One region of the Paenibacillus sp. N22P23 genome, then DNA from elsewhere that is predicted to be linked to it. Evidence: riboswitches for the same ligand, from Rfam matches in the RefSeq annotation. Region 1 holds a riboswitch; each other region holds the start of a gene.
The links. A riboswitch is a leader RNA that binds a small molecule or an ion and turns the genes downstream of it on or off. The one in region 1 is predicted to bind cyclic di-AMP.
Positions count from the first base shown of each region.

Region 2: it holds a riboswitch for cyclic di-AMP, as region 1 does, so the genes downstream of both, AC506A_RS24300 (C40 family peptidase) here and AC506A_RS12030 (3D domain-containing protein) in region 1, are expected to answer to the same signal.
Region 3: it holds a riboswitch for cyclic di-AMP, as region 1 does, so the genes downstream of both, AC506A_RS22755 (histidine kinase) here and AC506A_RS12030 (3D domain-containing protein) in region 1, are expected to answer to the same signal.

Region 1 is NZ_JBXENT010000002.1:266,898-272,706, forward strand. Features, by position in the region: gene AC506A_RS12015 (SGNH/GDSL hydrolase family protein) at 1-402, opposite strand, end outside; gene AC506A_RS12020 (alpha/beta fold hydrolase) at 417-1,376, opposite strand; gene AC506A_RS12025 (polysaccharide deacetylase family protein) at 1,545-2,471, shown strand; gene AC506A_RS12030 (3D domain-containing protein) at 2,517-3,305, opposite strand; cyclic di-AMP (ydaO/yuaA leader) riboswitch at 3,409-3,613, opposite strand; gene AC506A_RS12035 (ATP-binding protein) at 3,680-4,819, opposite strand; gene AC506A_RS12040 (TetR/AcrR family transcriptional regulator) at 4,898-5,527, opposite strand; gene AC506A_RS12045 (CAP domain-containing protein) at 5,667-5,809, opposite strand, start outside.
Region 2 is NZ_JBXENT010000008.1:33,740-39,548, forward strand. Features, by position in the region: gene AC506A_RS24290 (M1 family aminopeptidase) at 1-1,179, shown strand, start outside; gene AC506A_RS24295 (hypothetical protein) at 1,220-2,038, shown strand; cyclic di-AMP (ydaO/yuaA leader) riboswitch at 2,347-2,508, shown strand; gene AC506A_RS24300 (C40 family peptidase) at 2,513-3,013, shown strand; gene AC506A_RS24305 (hypothetical protein) at 3,130-3,549, opposite strand; gene AC506A_RS24310 (hypothetical protein) at 3,666-3,833, shown strand; gene AC506A_RS24315 (DEAD/DEAH box helicase) at 4,149-5,809, shown strand, end outside.
Region 3 is NZ_JBXENT010000006.1:195,197-201,005, reverse strand. Features, by position in the region: gene AC506A_RS22755 (histidine kinase) at 1-1,866, opposite strand, end outside; cyclic di-AMP (ydaO/yuaA leader) riboswitch at 2,057-2,210, opposite strand; gene AC506A_RS22750 (DUF445 domain-containing protein) at 2,409-3,668, opposite strand; gene AC506A_RS22745 (zinc ribbon domain-containing protein) at 3,805-4,065, opposite strand; gene AC506A_RS22740 (N-acetylglucosamine kinase) at 4,342-5,322, shown strand; gene AC506A_RS22735 (6-phospho-beta-glucosidase) at 5,358-5,809, shown strand, end outside.

The sequences.
Region 1 (5,809 bases):
CATCAGTACAAGCCCTTTCAGCTTCGGCTTCGTTTGCACGACGAGTTCTTCCAATGTTGCCGCATACTGTTCCAGGTATACATGCGACTCCGTAATGAGAGGTGTATCAAATTGACGCCATACATCGTTGGTGCCGATCATGATTGAGAGCCAATCCGGCTGCAGATCCATTACATCTGTCTGCCAACGCTCCTTCAAATCAAGCACGGTGTTACCGCTCGTTCCTACGTTGACGACGCGAATTCCGCGCTCCGGATAAGCTGCTGTCAACAAGGCATCGACAAGGCCGACATATCCTTTGCCAATGGCATCGAACAGCCCTTCCCCGACAGGCCGCGCCCGGCCGCAATCTGTGATGGAATCTCCAATCATAACAAGCTTATCTTTCACCTCTAACAACATGAACGCAACCTCCCCTATTCTGCTAAGAAAAACTGCATAATTTTATCATTCAAGCCCGGCAGCCCTTCATGGCCAAAGTCCGGGAAAATTTCTAGACGTTTCTTCGATGTAATCTTGTTATAGGCTGCAAACTGTGTGGACGGCGGGCATATCGTATCCATTAATCCCACGCCCATCAGAACCTCACCTTGAATCCGATTAGCCAAATGCTGAATGTCTATGTAACCCAGTTTCGTAAAAATTTCATCCTCACGCACATGCTGCGGATCGAAATGACGGAAGTACGTACGCAGCTCATGGTAGGCGTCCTTGGCCAGATCCATTTCCCATACGCGTCTATAGTCGCTGAGGAACGGGAATACAGGCGCAAGCTTGGATACTCTTGGCTCAAGCGCCGCGCATGCAATCGTTAAGGCGCCGCCTTGCGAGCCGCCCATAGCATAGACTCGGCTTGGATCCACCTCAGGCATGTCCAAGGCGATGCCTGCAAGCTGAGCCGTGTCGAGGAAGATGTGGCGGAACAGCAGTTGATCCGGTTCATCGTCAAGACCACGGATGATGTGACCTTGATGGGTATTGCCTTTCACACTCCCTGAGTCTTCGGATTTGCCGCCTTGACCGCGGCAATCCATGGCGAACACGGAATAACCAAGCGATACATAAGCAAGTCGCTCCGTCCAATCGCCGGCATGGCCGGTATAACCGTGAAATTGAACAACTGCTGGGTGTGGCGCAGTCGCGTTCCGAGGACGCGCATATTGCGCATGAACACGCGCACCTTTGACGCCGGTAAAGTATAAATCGAAGCATTCCGCCTGTGGCGTTTGGAAAGCGCTAGGAATAAGTTCTACGGCAGCATCTGTCTGGCGCATTTCCGCTAACGCGCGCTCCCAGTATGCATCGAAGTCTGCAGGTTTTGGATTGATTCCTGAATACGTTTTCAATTCATGTAGCGGCATATCAATGGCTGGCATGTTCTATCCCCTTTTCAACTTATTCCCTTACATGTTACGTGTTTGAGACTAACGGTGTAAAGAGGGATCTTTCATGCATGATCAAAGGATGGCAGGGCAAAATGAGAGCGACCGGTTTATGAACGGCTATTCAAGTACATTTTCGCAAGGAGCGGAGGGACGAAGAACATGTTCGGGATGCCTGTAACAAAACGGGTGTTAGTGCTGCTGCTTGCCTGGACCGCATTATTAGGCTCCTCGTCGCAAATGCATGCTGACGATGCCACCTCCTCAGCTGACGGCCTGCCGCATGCCAGTGACTCAAGTCGTCATCTACAGCCTGCAGTCAACCCAGAAGGGCACGGGATTAATACCACTGCCAAGCACGCGGACTCCGTGGCCTTCAACAGTGAGCAGAAACGCAGGAAGAAGAAACGCAGTGCGATGTCATGGGTAACGCTGCAGAAGCAGTTTCCCGGTTCTTTCGTTGTTTGGGGACCACGCGGTGTACGAAGAGTGGCGCTAACCTTCGATGACGTGCCAGATCCGCGCTACACGCCTCAGGTGTTGGAGATTCTCGCTCGTTATAAAGTAAGAGCCACCTTCTTTGTTGTCGGCAACCGAGCAGCCAAACACCCAGCCCTTGTAAGGCGCATGCGTAAAGAAGGCCATATCATCGGCAATCATTCGTATGATCATGCGGTATTCTCACGTATTTCCCGTTATGCCTTCGAGCAGCAAATTTGGCAAACCGATTGGATACTGCGCCCTCTTGCCGGATACAGCCCCAAATTCATACGACCGCCTTACGGTGAAATCACCCCTCAGCAAGTCGATTGGCTGAGGCAGCGAGGCTATATTGTCGTCAATTGGGATGTGGATTCCGTCGATTGGAAAAGTCTAGACAGCAATAGCATTCTCATCAATATCAAACGAACACTGCAGCCCGGTTCGATTATCTTGCAGCATGCCGGCGGAGGCGAAGGTCAGGATTTATCAGGGACAATCGCTGCCCTGCCACGGCTGATTCGACTGCTGCGCAGCAAAGGCTATCAGATTGTAACGCTGCCTGAGCTCCTGAATAAACCTGAGGCTCGCGGTACACGGACAAAGTAAAAACAAAACGGCAGCCCGCCGGGCTGCCGTTTGCATTTGTAACTATTATTCTAGAACGAATACTTTCACGTATTGGAAGCCAAACATGCTGGCTTGCTCTTGTGATTGCGGTACGAAAATATCGATACGATCGCCTTTGATGGCACTGCCTGCATCTGCTGCAATAGCCATCATGCCGCCAGCCGGAAGTCCGCCATGGTCATAGCCTGTAACATAGACCTTGCTGCCAAGCGGGATAACGTTCGGGTCAACTGCAATTGTTCCAAGCTTAAGCGGATTACCGAAGTAGTCTACAGCACCCCATGAGCCGTTCTCAGAAGCGGCTGCTGTATAAGCACTTGCTTTTGCTTGAACAACTTCCGAATAGTTATAATTGCTGCTGCCGATTGTGATGATTTCTTCTTCTCTGTCCACAGAGGTCATTTTCATCGCTTTGCCTACTGCAGCTTTAGACGCTGCTTTTACAGCTTTCGGCGCGGCCTTAGCTTTCGCTTTCGGGGCTGCTTTTGCTTCTGCCTTAGGAGCAGCTTTTGCCTTAGTTGCGGCTTTCGCTTCCGCCTTAGGTGCCGCCTTAGGTGCCGCCTTGGCAGTCGTTGTCTTCTTTACAGCTTTCGAAGCTGGGATAACGATGCTAAGCCCTTCATAGATGTTTTGTGGATCGATCATGGGATTAGCTTTCAGCATCTGCTGAAGTGAAATGCCGAATTGCTTGGAAAGCTCCCAGAACGTGTCGCCATCTTTCGCGCTGTAGGTCGATGCTGCGCTTGCCGTGTGTGTAAGAACAGCAAAGCTAAGCGCTGCAATTATCGCGCTCTTCTTCCATACCTGTTTCATCAAGTTGTATTGCCTCCTTTTGATTTACGGATATCATCCACAAGTGTGCGGATTTATTCCGTCATCGCGATGAAGGACACACAGCTTAATAGCGTGTCATAATCTTCCTTATCGCATGCGGCCTGCGAGGTTAGTTGTCGGATTCGGATTGAGGAGTTCAACCCTACGCTTCGTGAACTAAGCGATTCACCCCAGCGCCAAATGCGCGTTCAGCACTGCATTCCACTTAGGCGGAATGTCAGGCCGGAGGGCAGTGATGCCACTCCCTAAAAGATCCCCCGTACGTTAAGTTTCGGCTCGCGTAATAGAATACCATATCCGGCAAGGCGAATCCTACCGGTAAATACAGGAACAGCCCTCAAAATGACCAATAATTATCCATTTCGCGGAAGAAAGATGCTTACGGTAGTCCCTTTCTCAGGGATGCTCGTAATGTCCATTCGTCCATGGTGGCCTTCGATAATTCGATAACAAATCATAAGTCCAAGACCCGTTCCGCTGTCTTTCGTGGTGAAGAATGGCCCGCCCAGTTTAGGCAGCTGATCCTGCGGAATACCGATCCCCTGATCAATGATTTCGACAATCAGCTCGCTTTGCTGCTGCGCCTTCAAGTCGATCGTAATCATGCCCCCGCTTGGCATAGCCTCGATCGCATTCTTGAGCACATTGACGAACACCTGCTTCAGCTGGTTCTCATCACAGAGCAGCTCCGCTGCAGTCGTATCCGTACGCGAGACGATCTGTACATCGCGCAGAATCGCCTGCGTTTCTAGAAGCGTCAATACGCTTTGAATGATTTTGACCAAGTCATGTTTACGGAACTGATTCGCCTGCGGTTTGGCAAGCGCCATAAACTCCTGCACGATCGAATTAATCCGGTCCAGTTCGACAAGCATAATATCAAAGTATTCATGATACTGGTCAATCTTCGTCTTCAGAAATTTAGAGAAGCCGATCAGCGACGTAAGCGGATTTCGAATTTCGTGTGCGATGCCTGCTGCCATTTGGCCGGCGACAGACAGCTTCTCCGACTGAATCAGCGCTTCCTCTTCCTTCTTTCGCTCACGAATATCGCGAAACACGCTTTGCACGACGGTGCCCCTATTCAAGTAATTGCGAATTCGCGTGCTGGACACCTCGACGTCGATGATCTCGCCGCCTTCTGCAATCAGCTTGCAGTCTAGAAATTCATTGGGCTCATCCGTCTGCATAATCGCTTGAATTCGTGCTGCGGATCGCTCCCAATAATCCGGATGTATGTAACGAAAGCTTCTTTGGCCTGTAATCAAGTCGCTTTCTGAAATGTTCAATAGCTTAAGGCCAGCTTGGTTGGCAAACAAAATATCGTTGCCGTCATGCACAAAAATCGGTTCCGGCAAATATTTGATCAAACGTTGGTAATTGTGCATATCAGACCTGGAATCTACATCGTCAACACCATGATTCATCTTTCCGAGCTTCCTCTTCACGTTCACAGCAAGCGACTTGTTACAATAAACGGCTTTACGCCTCATGTTTCAAACCCTCCGGGTGATGAAGTCTACATTAGGATTTCGCCTCTTATTCTTACAAACCCTGCACGTGAGAAAGTTTTAATGTTGTTTCAAACCGCGAATCATCGTTAGAATGCCTTGCTTGAATATAGGCATCGTCCGCTCAAGCAGCTCATCCGTTGGTTCCGCATGTCCACTGTAAGTGCTGATGAAGCCTTGCAGGTAATAAAACAAGATCCGGCCATTGTTCAATGCAGCCTCTTGTCTCGGTTCCACTGACCCTTCAGAGACGGCAATAAAGAGCACCTGCATAATGTGAGCGAACAGTCTGTTGCGGATAACGTTGACTTCGAGCTCTGGCTGAGGATCATCTACTCGTACCGAGGCGGACATAAACAAGACCGTTTGCAAACTGCCGCTCGTCAGGCTGAATCGAACATATTCGCTGCATACGTCGAGCAGTTTATCCAAGGCTGCCGAATCCGGTTTACCGACTATTAAGTCTAACAGCTTCTGTTCCAGCGTGAGCAGCGAAGGAATCGCAATCTGCTGAAGCAGCTCTTCTTTATTTTTGAAATATAAATAAATGGCGGTATGCGAGCAGCCTGCTGCTTTGGCAATTTCGCGCATCGTCACAGATGAGTAACCCTTCTCTGCGAATAAAGCTGCTGCTGCGGCACGAATCGCTGCTTTCATCTCTTCCGTTAATTGTTTTCTTCTTGTGGTCATAGGACAGCACACCTCATGTTTAGACTCAAGTAATTTGGTAACCATCGGTCACAGAATAACCGACGGTTACAGAATCGTCAACTAGAATGCAAAAAAAGAGCAGCCGATGCTCGGCCGCTCTTATCTTAATTATAAAATATTAGGACGTGAATTCTTGTACCCACTCGCCGTTGTAATAAGCAACGCCGATTTTGTTGAAGTTTTTGCTCAAAATGTTCGCTTTATGGCCCGGGCTGTTCATCCATGCCTGCATCACTTCTGCCGGCGTACGTTGACCCTTCG
Region 2 (5,809 bases), on a different contig from region 1:
ACCGGTTTCCAAACTAAACCTTCCATCGTAGCCAACGGACGCAAAACCTACCAATACTACGCCGATGACGTGCATGATTTTGGCTGGTCTGCCTCACCGGATTTCGTCTACGCAGAGGAGCCTTTCTCCACAGACGGCGTTCCGGGCGTTCGAATCAAGCTCTACTTGGATCCGCTGCACGCCAAATTCAAGGACCGCTACATGCACGCAGCCAAATCCGCGCTCGCCAAATATGCACAATGGTACGGCGCTTACCCATACACCACCCTCTCTGTCGTAGTTCCCCCTAAGGGAGGCAACGGTGCTGGCGGGATGGAATATCCGACACTCATTACCGCATTTGCCGCGGAGAACGAGAACCCCGGCTACGATCTGGAGCGAACGGTCGTCCACGAGATCGGCCATCAATATTGGTACGGCATGGTCGCCTCCAATGAATTCGAAGAGGCATGGCTCGACGAAGGCTTCACCTCCTATGCCGAGGACAAAGTGATGGAAAGCGAATACGGCGTGGAGCCGAATTTGCCGGTGGAAGCAAGCTACATGACGAACCCGGCTCCGCTGAAGCAGCTGTCTTGGTCGTATCACAGCAACAATCACTATGCGGAAAATGTGTACATGCGCGCGAAGCTTGTGCTCTTCGGCATCGAGAAGCAGGTCGGAGCCCAGACGATGCGTAAGATTATGCGGACCTATTTTCAAAAATATAAATTCAAACATCCTTCCACCGCCGACTTCCAGCGCGTCGTAGAATCCGTAACGAAGAACAAGTGGAACGACTACTTCAGCCATTTCGTGTACGGGGATGCCATGTCCGATTACTCGGTCGCTTCCATTCATGTACGCCCTGTGAAGCAAGGCAACGAGACGCAGTACGAATCGGTCGTACTCATTAAGAAGACAGGCGGCAGCTCTGGGCCGGTGTCGGTCGTGTTTCATTTTGCAGATGGTACGCTGATGCCTAAAGTCTGGGATGGCCAAGAAACCCACATACAATATAAAATCGTCCATTCTTCCAAACTGCTGTGGGCCGCCGTCGATCCACACAACGACAATGTGCTCGACAACAAACATATCAACAACTTTATGAAAGCCGAGCTCGCAGAGAAACAACGCACACGCTGGAGTGTCGGCGTCTCCAAGCTGATTGAGAGTATATTTGCTTCCATTGCATGGTGACGATACTGCCTCGCAAAAACTTTCTAGGAGGTGATGATAAATGAGAACGCACCTAAAGCAAGGCTGGCGACTGACCGTTAAGCACTTCTACATTATCATTATGCTGTTTCTATATGAGCTGATATGGGGCTTCTTCCTCTATCGAACCATTGAAGGCATTACCGTGCCGCTGCTAAAAAGGTTCCCGGACAGCATCGGCAGCGGCGGTACAGCCGTTCAGCTCTTCATGACGGAAGCGCAGTTCCAGCTCATCAAGACCGATCTGATCCGCCCCTATGTCTGGCTCTTCTGCGGGCTGCTTGCGGGACGCATCATCATTACCCCGTTCCTGAATGCCGGGCTGTTCCACTCCCTCCATCATGTCACGGACGACAATGGTACGAAATTTCTAAAAGGCATTCGAGCTGCTTGGAAACCCGTCGCGCTGCTCTACTTGGTGGAAACGACGCTCACGCTTCTACCGGCCATTTGGCTGCTGCCGCGGGCGTTAACGAAGCTGCTCGGGAGCAATTCACTGCTGGAGTTTGCGCAGCAGGCGGGGCCTTGGGCGGGCGCTTGGCTCGCCTGGGCGGTTCTGATCCACCTCCTCTTCCTCTCCATGCAGTTCGGAGCGGTCGCCGGAACCGGTGCCCTCAAGTCCTTGTGGGGCGGCATCGTGAATTTCCTGCCCTTCGCGGGTATTTCCATTCTCATGTGGGCGATCGGAGCCGTGCTCAGCATGACAATTGCCTCCGTATCGCTGCTTTGGGCAGGTTTGCTGGCGCTCATCCTGCATCAAGGCTACCAGTTGATCCGAACCATTATGAAGGTATGGACGGTAGCCGCCCAGTACGATGCCTGGCAGTCGAAACAAGTCTAATCCATGCGAGGAGGCCGCCCACCATGTCATGTTGATGACAGTGGGACGGTCTCCTTTTTAACTAATAACTGGCATATAAAAGACAAACCCCTCGGCAGAGCGGGTTTTTTTGACATGCGCTTAGATTCAAGATGAGACATGCTTTGCACGGTGGTCCCGGGTGCGAGCGAGCACTCAAAACAGCTCAAACTAGCGGCTGCTATACGAAAATGAGAGATAAAAGGTTGCATTCTAATAATTTTAATTTGTGAACAAGTTGTGAACTAGGAAGGAGAAGGAAGAAAATGATCGAATAATTATGCCTAGAAATGAAAATTTTGCCGAATTCCCATCACGGGAAACGGGGGAACCATCTTGGGTGAATTGATCCCGACATCCGCACAATGCCATTCGCGGAATGCCAGAGGTGATCATAGGGAGCCTTCAACCGAACCCCACAGCTAACCTCGTAGGCACTGGAAGGAGTTTCCCGTTTTGAAAAAGCTTTCTGCACTTTTGATCGGACTGGCGATGCTTCTACTTTTTCAAACAGGAAGCGTTTTCGCGCAATCCAAAATGGATGGGGTCATCACAGATCTGATCGGTACACCTTATGTGTACACCGGCACTACAACGAAAGGGTTTGACTGCTCCGGATTTACCATGTACGTGTTTAATAAACTCGGCGTGGATATCCCGCATGCTTCCCGTTCGCAAGCACACCTGGGCAAGAAAATCGCGAAAGCAGATTTGATCCCAGGCGACCTCGTATTCTTTAATACGACTGGCAAAGGAATCTCGCATGTTGGCATTTATGTTGGGGAAGGCAAGTTTGCACACTCCTCCAGCAGCAAAGGCGTAACCATCAGCGGCTTGAATGATTCCTACTATTCAAAACGGTACGTTACAGCGCGCCGCGTGATGAGTACGGAAACGTATGAGAAATACGCAGACGAGCCTTCTGACGAAGCGGTTGGCGGCGAAGACTCCGAGTAAGATTGACCTGCACCTTCCTCAGGTGCCTGTGAAAGCACAAAAGAAGCCGCAGCTGTTCGTCCTTCGGGACAAGCACCTGCGGCTTCTTTTGTTATATTCGAAGAAATCGGAAGGTATTACCGCCTTAAGTAGCGCACCCACCAGAAAGTCCGGCCAACTTGGACATCAAGCTTGCTGCCAAGCGGTGCAAACAGATCATGCAGCTCAATCGGCGTCGCACAGCCCTCGCTGCGGCGGTCGGCCATGACGACGATTGCGCCTGAGGCAAGCCGCTCATGCCAGGCTTCGAGGAAGTTTTGCCGCTCACCTGCCGGCAGCTCGCCGAGGCAGAAACAAGCAAGCCCCGCATCGAAAGTATCGGCAACCGCCGCAAGCTCCTCCTGGCGAACCGCCTTCGTCACCGGCGTCGTCAGGCGCGGCGTTCTCGGTCCTGTCACCCGCAGCACGCGCCGTCCCGCCAGCGTATCCGTTAAACCAACCTCAAGCTTTTTCCACTCTGCTCGCCGATTCTCTATGCTGTCCCGCCATCCTGCCATCCCGGATTCCTCCTGTATGGATTCTTTTTCTAAGTTTATGTTGTAAAACCTGACAAATGACCGATTTTTGCAAGTGGAACCTGCGGTAGACTGTCTAAAGAGGAATCGATTGACTCATGATGAATACTAGGATGATAGAGGTGGAGATGGGCATTGGCGCGACGGCTGGCTGGTGCCGAGAAGATGGAGAAAGGCGCTGGCGCGACAGCTGGTGCCGAGTGGTGGAGCTGCTGTTCGCCGGAATGTTGCCCCGGGCTGGGACAGCGACAGTGGTTGCACGCTAACGAATCGTGGAGGTCTTATTTTAGGGGAAATCGCTACATTTCGATTCTAACGAATCCTAGCGGTCTTATTTAGGTGAATTGGGATGGAAAAGGGCAATCTCCGGCCAAATAAGACCTGTAGGATTCGTTAGATTTTTCTATCGTGTTTGTTGGCCGAAATAAGGCTTGTGTGGTTCGTTAGAATTTCAAGTCGAGTTAGTTGGTCTGAAATAAGGGATTTCTGGAATGCGTAACAGTCAAAATCAGCGACTGTCGCCATCCTCAGGAGACGGAAGTTATACGTTCTGAGCATTTCAAAGAAAAGGAGCTTCCACTATGTCACTCTTATCCCCCGCGCTCGCGGGATTTCATAAGACGCTGGCCGGTTGGTTCAGGCATACGTTCGGTGAGCCTACCCCTGTCCAGCAGGAAGCATGGGCCGCCATTGTGGAAGGCCGTCATACACTGATAGCTGCGCCGACCGGCTCCGGCAAGACACTGGCTGCACTGCTGCCTTGCATTAATCGGCTGGCTCAGCGTAAGCTGGCTGCCGCTGCACGGGGTAAAGCACTTGTGCCCGGCGTACGCGTGCTGTACATTACGCCGCTTAAAGCACTCAACAATGATATTCAGCATCATCTGGTCGGGTTTATGGATGATATTGAGCGGTTCGAGAGCGAGGTCGCAGGTGCTGGCGGCGACGCGGCCGAAGCATGGCCGGGCATCCGCTCGGCGGTACGGACCGGGGATACGCCCTCTAGTGAACGGGCGCGTATGGCGCGGCGTCCTCCCGACGTGCTCGTAACGACGCCGGAGTCGCTCTACCTGCTGCTTACCTCAGACAAAGGTCGCAACATGCTCGGAACGGTGGAGACCGTCATCGTCGACGAGATCCACAGTCTTGCCGGCGACAAGCGAGGCGCGCATTTGTCACTCTCACTCGAGCGGCTGTCCGCGCTTGCAGCACAGCCCGTGCAGCGTATTGGCGTATCTGCGACGCAGAAGCCGCTGTCACGGGTCGCGCGGTTTCTTGGCGGCTGGGAGCCGCAGGCCGGTGCGGCGGCGCAGCATGCCGAGGCTAGCTCGGGCGATGGATCGACGGCGACGCAGCATGCCGGGGTTAGCTCGGGCGTTGAAGTGAGCGATGGCGGCGGGGGATTGGCCGCCTTCATCTCGGGGCAGCAGCCTGGGGAAACCGAGACGGTTCATCCGCTCGGCTATGCGCAGCGCCCGGTGGTCATCGTCGAGAGTACGATGACCAAATCAATCGAGGTCCGGGTAACGATGCCGGACCTCAGCCGCCCTGCCCGCACGCGCGACGGCGTCTGGCAGCCCATCATCGAACGGATGATGGCGCTGATGGAAGGCACGCGCTCCGTGCTGCTGTTCGTGAACAGCCGCCGCATGTGCGAGCGGCTTGTGCTGCGGCTCAACGAGCACGCGGGATACGAGCTGGCGCGCGCCCATCACGGCAGCCTCTCGCGCGAGCGGCGGCTTGAGGTCGAGCGCATGCTTAAGGCCGGAGAGCTGCGCTGCCTCGTCGCCACCTCCTCGCTCGAGCTCGGCATTGACGTGGGCCATGTCGACCTCGTGATTCAGGTCGACTCGCCCAAAGCTGCAGCCGCGGGCATCCAGCGGATCGGCCGCGCCGGCCATGGCGTCGGCGATGTCAGCCGCGGCTTCATCGTGGCGCGTTCGCGCAGCGAGCTGCCGGAGGCGGCAGTGCTCTGCCGCAACATTGGACGGCGCGACATCGAAGCGATCACCCTGCCTAGAGAGCCGCTCGATGTCTTGTCGCAGCACATGACATCCATCGTGGTAGCGGAAGACATATCCATAGGCGCACTCCACAGTCTCATCGTACAAAGCGAATGTTTCCGCAGCTTCCCGCGAGAGCGGTTGGAAGCGGCGCTCAAGGTGCTGTCGGGATTTTATCCGTTCGCACGGCCTTTAATGGAATGGGATCGCAGCACAGACACGCTCCGCAAACGGGCTAA
Region 3 (5,809 bases), on a different contig from region 1:
ATCGACATCGTCAGCGATTTCCCGCAAAGCAAGCTCGCGCAGCGCAATCAGGTTACCTGTCTTGAAGAAGCCGCAGAGCGCGTCTTCGACGTCGTCCATTTTATAAATATGACCTTCCCGCATTCGCTGCTGCAGCGTGTCCGGCGCCACATCAATCAGCTCCACCTCTTCGGCAAGCCGCAGCATCATGTCCGGTACCGTCTCATTCACTGCGATCCCCGTAATCTGCTCCACAGCATCCTTCAAGCTTTCCAGATGGTGTACATTCATGGTAGCAATAACGGATATGCCGGCATCCAAAATCTCCTGTACATCCTCATACCGGCGCTTGTTGCGGCTGCCCGGTGCATTGATATGGGCCAGTTCATCGATCAGCACAACCTCCGGATTGCGCTTAATAATCGCATCCACATCCATCTCGGAGTGAACCTTGCCATCACTGTCAATGGACAGACGAGGCACTACCTCCAGTCGTCCGGCCTGATCCTGCGTTTCCGCACGATCATGAGTCTCCATTAGACCGACTACAACGTCGATTTCTTTGCGAAGCAAATCATTGCCCTCGCGAAGCATCATATAGGACTTGCCTGCCCCGGGTGCTGCGCCGACATAGACCTTGAATTTCCCGCGGCGAATCCGCTCGATCTTCTTCTCTACCTCTTGCGCACTTAGCCTCCGGTATGGCTCCGCTGTCATCTTCGGCGTCGCCCGTTTCGTTGGCAGCACTCGCTCTCCCTCATGCTCGGCTCTGTCCGCCATGAAGAAAACGTCGATGTTCCGCATCTGTTTCAGCACGCTGCCCGCGATTGAGCCTTGTGCGATCTCCTGTGCACGCGTCTGCTTGGAATGACCCATGACGATGCGGGTCGCATTGATCAGCATCGCGTATTTGATGAGCGCACGCGGAATCTGCCTTCTGTTATTCACTGAAATTTCTCTGAAGCCGGCATCCACCTTCTCAGTCAGCTTCAGAATGGAACGTTTGAAATCATCTCTTTCCTTCGTAGGCTCCTGGCTGGAATCGACGAAGACCACAACCTCCAGGTCGCCGCTTAGCCGCTTGGCGATTTGCTGACCGCGCCGAATATAGATCGAACCATTCCAGTGATACTGCGCCGCAACCAAAATCCGTTCCGTAGCGCCCGACGGCCCGATGAAGCCCTGCTCCTCGCGGTATTTCTCAAGCGACTCGTTCACGCCTTCGGCCATCAGTCGAAGCGCAATTTCTCTGAGCTTGCCGAGGTTCCCGCGCTTGAGCAGCCCGGGATCTTTAATATTGTTTAAACGCCCTTCATTTAGGCGTGTCAGAATCGTTTCCGGCGATGCATCGATAAGCCTTACCTCATCCGCCAATTCCAGCAGATCCGCGGACACCGTACATTCCGCTGTAATGCCTGTCAGCTTCTGTGCAAGCTCGGTTACCCCTTCGAGTTCGTATACATTCACGGTTGTGATGATACTGATACCGTGACTCAGAAGAAATTGAATGTCCTCCAGACGAGTCGGGAATTTCGCATCCGGACGGTTCTCGTGGGCCAGCCCGTCAACAAGCAGCACCTCCGGATTCCGTTCCAGAATGACATCCAAGTTAAGATCCTTCTTCTCCACGTCCCCCTTGTACCAATGAATGCTCGGGATCCGCTCCAAATCAGCAAGCTGCTCCACCGTTTCCGGCCGGCGCATCGTCGACACGGCGCAGACGACAACCTCAATGCCCTGCTGCTTCAGCGCTTGGCCTTCACGCAGCATATGATAGGTTTTGCCTGAGCCGCTCACGGCACCAACATAAATTTTAAGACGGCCGCGATGAATTTTGGAGATGGATAAGAGCAATTCTTCCGGGGTTTTGCGGCGGTAACCAGCCATGACAACTTCGCCTTCCTTTCTACACCTATAAACTTACATATTCTTCGCAAACTTATTCTTTTTTGTGTCCATTCCTAAACAGCACAAAAAAGAAGCCTGCAGGGATTGCCTCTTTAACACAGAGGAACGCCTCTCGCGGCTTCTAGGCACAAGTTATAATTAAAGTGTCTATATGCACGAACGAACAATCGTTGCCTCTCTAGTACGCTTTCGAGGTTAGCTGACGGATTCGGGCGTGAGAGTCGCCCTACTTAAAGCGTTGACCGAAACGGTCTGTTCTTCAAGATTCACCCCAGATGAGTGGTTCCCCCGATTTCTATTCAGAAATTCAGCGCTATTGCAGAAGATTAAGCATGAATCGTATGTTACGCCTGCGCATGTCTTTTGTAAAGGAAGGCCGCAAACGGTTTCGTTCTCATTTCCAGCCAACTATCGCGAATATAACGCTTACAATCGATTCGATCGCAAGCAGCCTCACTCTACCTCACTAATTTGCCGTTTCTCACAAATAAGGCGAAATAGAACGGACTGCTTCTTCTTATTTAGTTATAACCGAAGCCCATTTCAATTAACCGCAATAATAGACCGATCAAGAAACCGCAAACGGCACCATTGACCCGAATCCATTGCAGGTCCTGACCCACTTTATCTTCTATTAACTCCACCAGCTGATCATTGTCGAGTCGATCGAGGTTCTCCTTCACGAATGAACCGATCTTCGTATGATTGCGTTCAATGAGTCCGGCAACCTGCCCTTTCAGCCACTGCTCGGCATCTTCGACTAATCCGTGGTTCTCCTCCAAGCGATCAAGCAGGCTCTCCAGCATCGGCCAAACCTTGGCAGCGAAATCCTCCGAATGGAGGAACGTTATTCCCTTCTCGCGCAGCGATTCGAACAATCGCGTCATCTCGCCATCCAGATCGAATGAAGCGAGCAGCTCATCGCGCAGCGCATTCAGCTGTCCGGTTTCGGACAAACGCGAAATCAACATCTCCAGCCCTTGATGCAGATGCTTCATAATAACAGCACGCCGATCTGTGCCTTGAACTTTGAGCTCATGAATCTTCGTTAGGATAAAAGATTGCAGCATCGTGCCCAGTTTATCCTCATCCAGATAGCCGATGAACGCATTGACCGCAAACTGCATCAGACCGCCCAGATTCAGCCCTTTCACGAGCTGCATCGCCGCATTGCCCAGCTCGCGGCGCATCCCCTCCGTGCTTGCCCATTCTTCCGCACGCTCCAGCAGCAAATCGAGCAGACGCTCGTCTACGCCATTCTCCACGGCATTTCGCAAGAAGCCGCGAAGCGCCGCTTCCAGATCAATTCGCTCCACCGCGGTGCGAATTTCCCCCGAGAGAATTGGAACAAGCTTCTCCAGCTCTATCGTACGCAGCGCTCCCTCGAGCAGATGAGGCAAGCGCTCGCTGTGTATCGCTGAATGAGCCGCCTGGCGTAGAGCCGGCAGCAGCTGCTTCGCGAGCTCGATCTGCCGCAGCTTCTCGATCATGCTCTCTTTGGCAAGCAGCCGATCCTCCAGCACCCTCACGATGCCATCCGACATCTTCTTGCGATTGCGCGGCAGCAGCGCCGTGTGCGGAATCGGAATTCTCAGCGGGTGGCGAAATAGCGCCGTAACGGCAAACCAGTCCGCAAGCCCCCCGATGACGCCGGCCTCGAAGCCGACATGCAGCAAGCTAAGCCCCTTGCCGCTGAAAGGTAACGTTGCTGCGAAACCTGCAGCCATGATACCCAGCGATATATTTGCAATATGTTTATTTTTCTTAGATTCGTTCGCCATGTTCTTCCTCCTACTAGTGCTTCTTTACACCATACCACTTCATACGAATCAGTTGCAAAAACAGCCCTAAAAACAACAAAAAAGAGACAAGACCCGAGGTCTGTCTCTCCTCCGCCAAAGCCGCTCCTGCACTCGCTTAGCTCTTCCAGCGCTCCAGCTTATGGATGCCGCGCGTAAAGAACCCCGTCGTAAACTTCGGAAAGCCCATGCTCGCGAGCTTCCCCTTCACATGCTCCTTCATGCCGTTCGCCGTTAGATCAGGTAAAGTGAATTGGCCGTCTACATAACAATGGATGCAATACTTTAGGCTCTTCGCTCCACTGGCCTCCGTACCGTTCTTATCGCCTTTGGCAATGGGCATGCCGCAGCTTTGACAGTTCTTGTAGCTGACACTCACGTTCAGACACTCCCCGAGGGTAATTTTGGATTCATTATATGCTTTTTGCGAAAGCTTGTACATGAAGGACATCGAAATTAAGGTTGAAAAATAAATCGGTCTCCTCTACAATAAGGTAAGGAGATGAAAGTTAAAGCACTTTAACTTTCGAAGAAGCAGTTTACTGCTCCAATTCGCTCCTATATTTTTTTCGGTAAAAGTTTAACCGCTTTAACTTTACTTATGGCAAGAAGAGAATACAAGAGATTGAAGCGAGATAGAGTAGGAGTGACATTAATGACTTATTATTTAGGCATAGACGGCGGCGGCACCAAAACGCACGCCTTGCTCACCGACGAACACGGCAACGTGCTTGGCAAAGGTCTAAGCGGAAACGGCAATCATCAGCTGGATGCTGAAGGCGCCGCTCGCCACTTGGCGGAAGCCGTTTCCGATGCACTCACACAGGCAGGCGTCAAACATGAAGATGTACAGCATGCTTATTTTGGCCTTGCAGGTGCTGATCGTGAAGCCGATTATCGTATTCTGCATCCTATCGTGAGCGCGATCGGCCTGCCCCGCTATTCGATCACTTGCGATACGATGATTGGCCTGCGTGCGGGCACGGACCGCTCCTATGGCATCTCCGTCATTTGCGGTACCGGCACCAACTGCGCCGGTCGCAATAAGGAAGGCGTCCATATCCAATGCGGCGGCTTCGAATATATGCATGGCGATTTCGGTGGAGGCGCATCCTTGAACATTGAGGCATTCCGCACCGTTATCCGCGCCTGGGATGGCCGCGAGAAGCCAACTGCTTTGACGGGCTTGGTGCTCGCTTATCTGGGATACAGCGATGTCGAAACGATGCTGAACGATTTCCTTGATCATGAGAAGAAAGTGCCGGTCGATGTAACGAAGCTGCTATTTGAAGCAGCGGCGCTTGGTGATGAAGCGGCAATCGCTATCCTTCAACATCAAGGGACAGAGCTTGGCAAGTCTGTAGTTGCTGTTGCACGGCGTCTAGGGATGACCGGCGAAACCTTCGATGTCGTGCTTGCAGGCAGTCTGCTGACACGCGGCGACCGCGGTTGGATTCGCGGTCCGATTGAAGAGTTTGTTGCAGCCGTGGCACCATCGGCCACGCTCGTCACCTTGACGGTGGACCCGGTCTTTGGCGCTGTCTGGTCTGCGATGGAAGCAGATGGCTTAACAATAGAGCAGGATGTTTATGACTGCATGCGGGCACTTGGCGAATTCGATGAAATCAACCTATAACGAACGACTTACTAATTAGATGGGATGTGACTAGAATGGCAGACGGATTGAAAGTTGTAGTTATTGGGGGAGGTTCCTCCTATACTCCTGAGCTGGTAGAAGGATTTATTCGATTTCATCATGAGCTTCCGGTACGAGAACTGTGGCTCGTCGATATTGAGGCAGGACTTCATAAGCTAAACATTGTCGGTAATTTAGCAAAACGCATGGTAGAACGCTCCGGCCTTCCAATCGAGGTGCATCTGACGACAGACCGCCGCACAGCGATCAAAGGCGCTGATTTCATCAGCACGCAGATGCGTGTCGGCATGCTCGAAGCGCGCGGCAAAGACGAGTCCATTCCGCTCAAATACGGCGTCATCGGTCAGGAAACAACCGGTCCTGGCGGCATGATGAAAGCACTGCGGACCATTCCGGTACTGCTGGACATCTGCCGGGATATCGAAGAACTGGCACCTAACGCTTGGCTGCTCAACTTTACGAACCC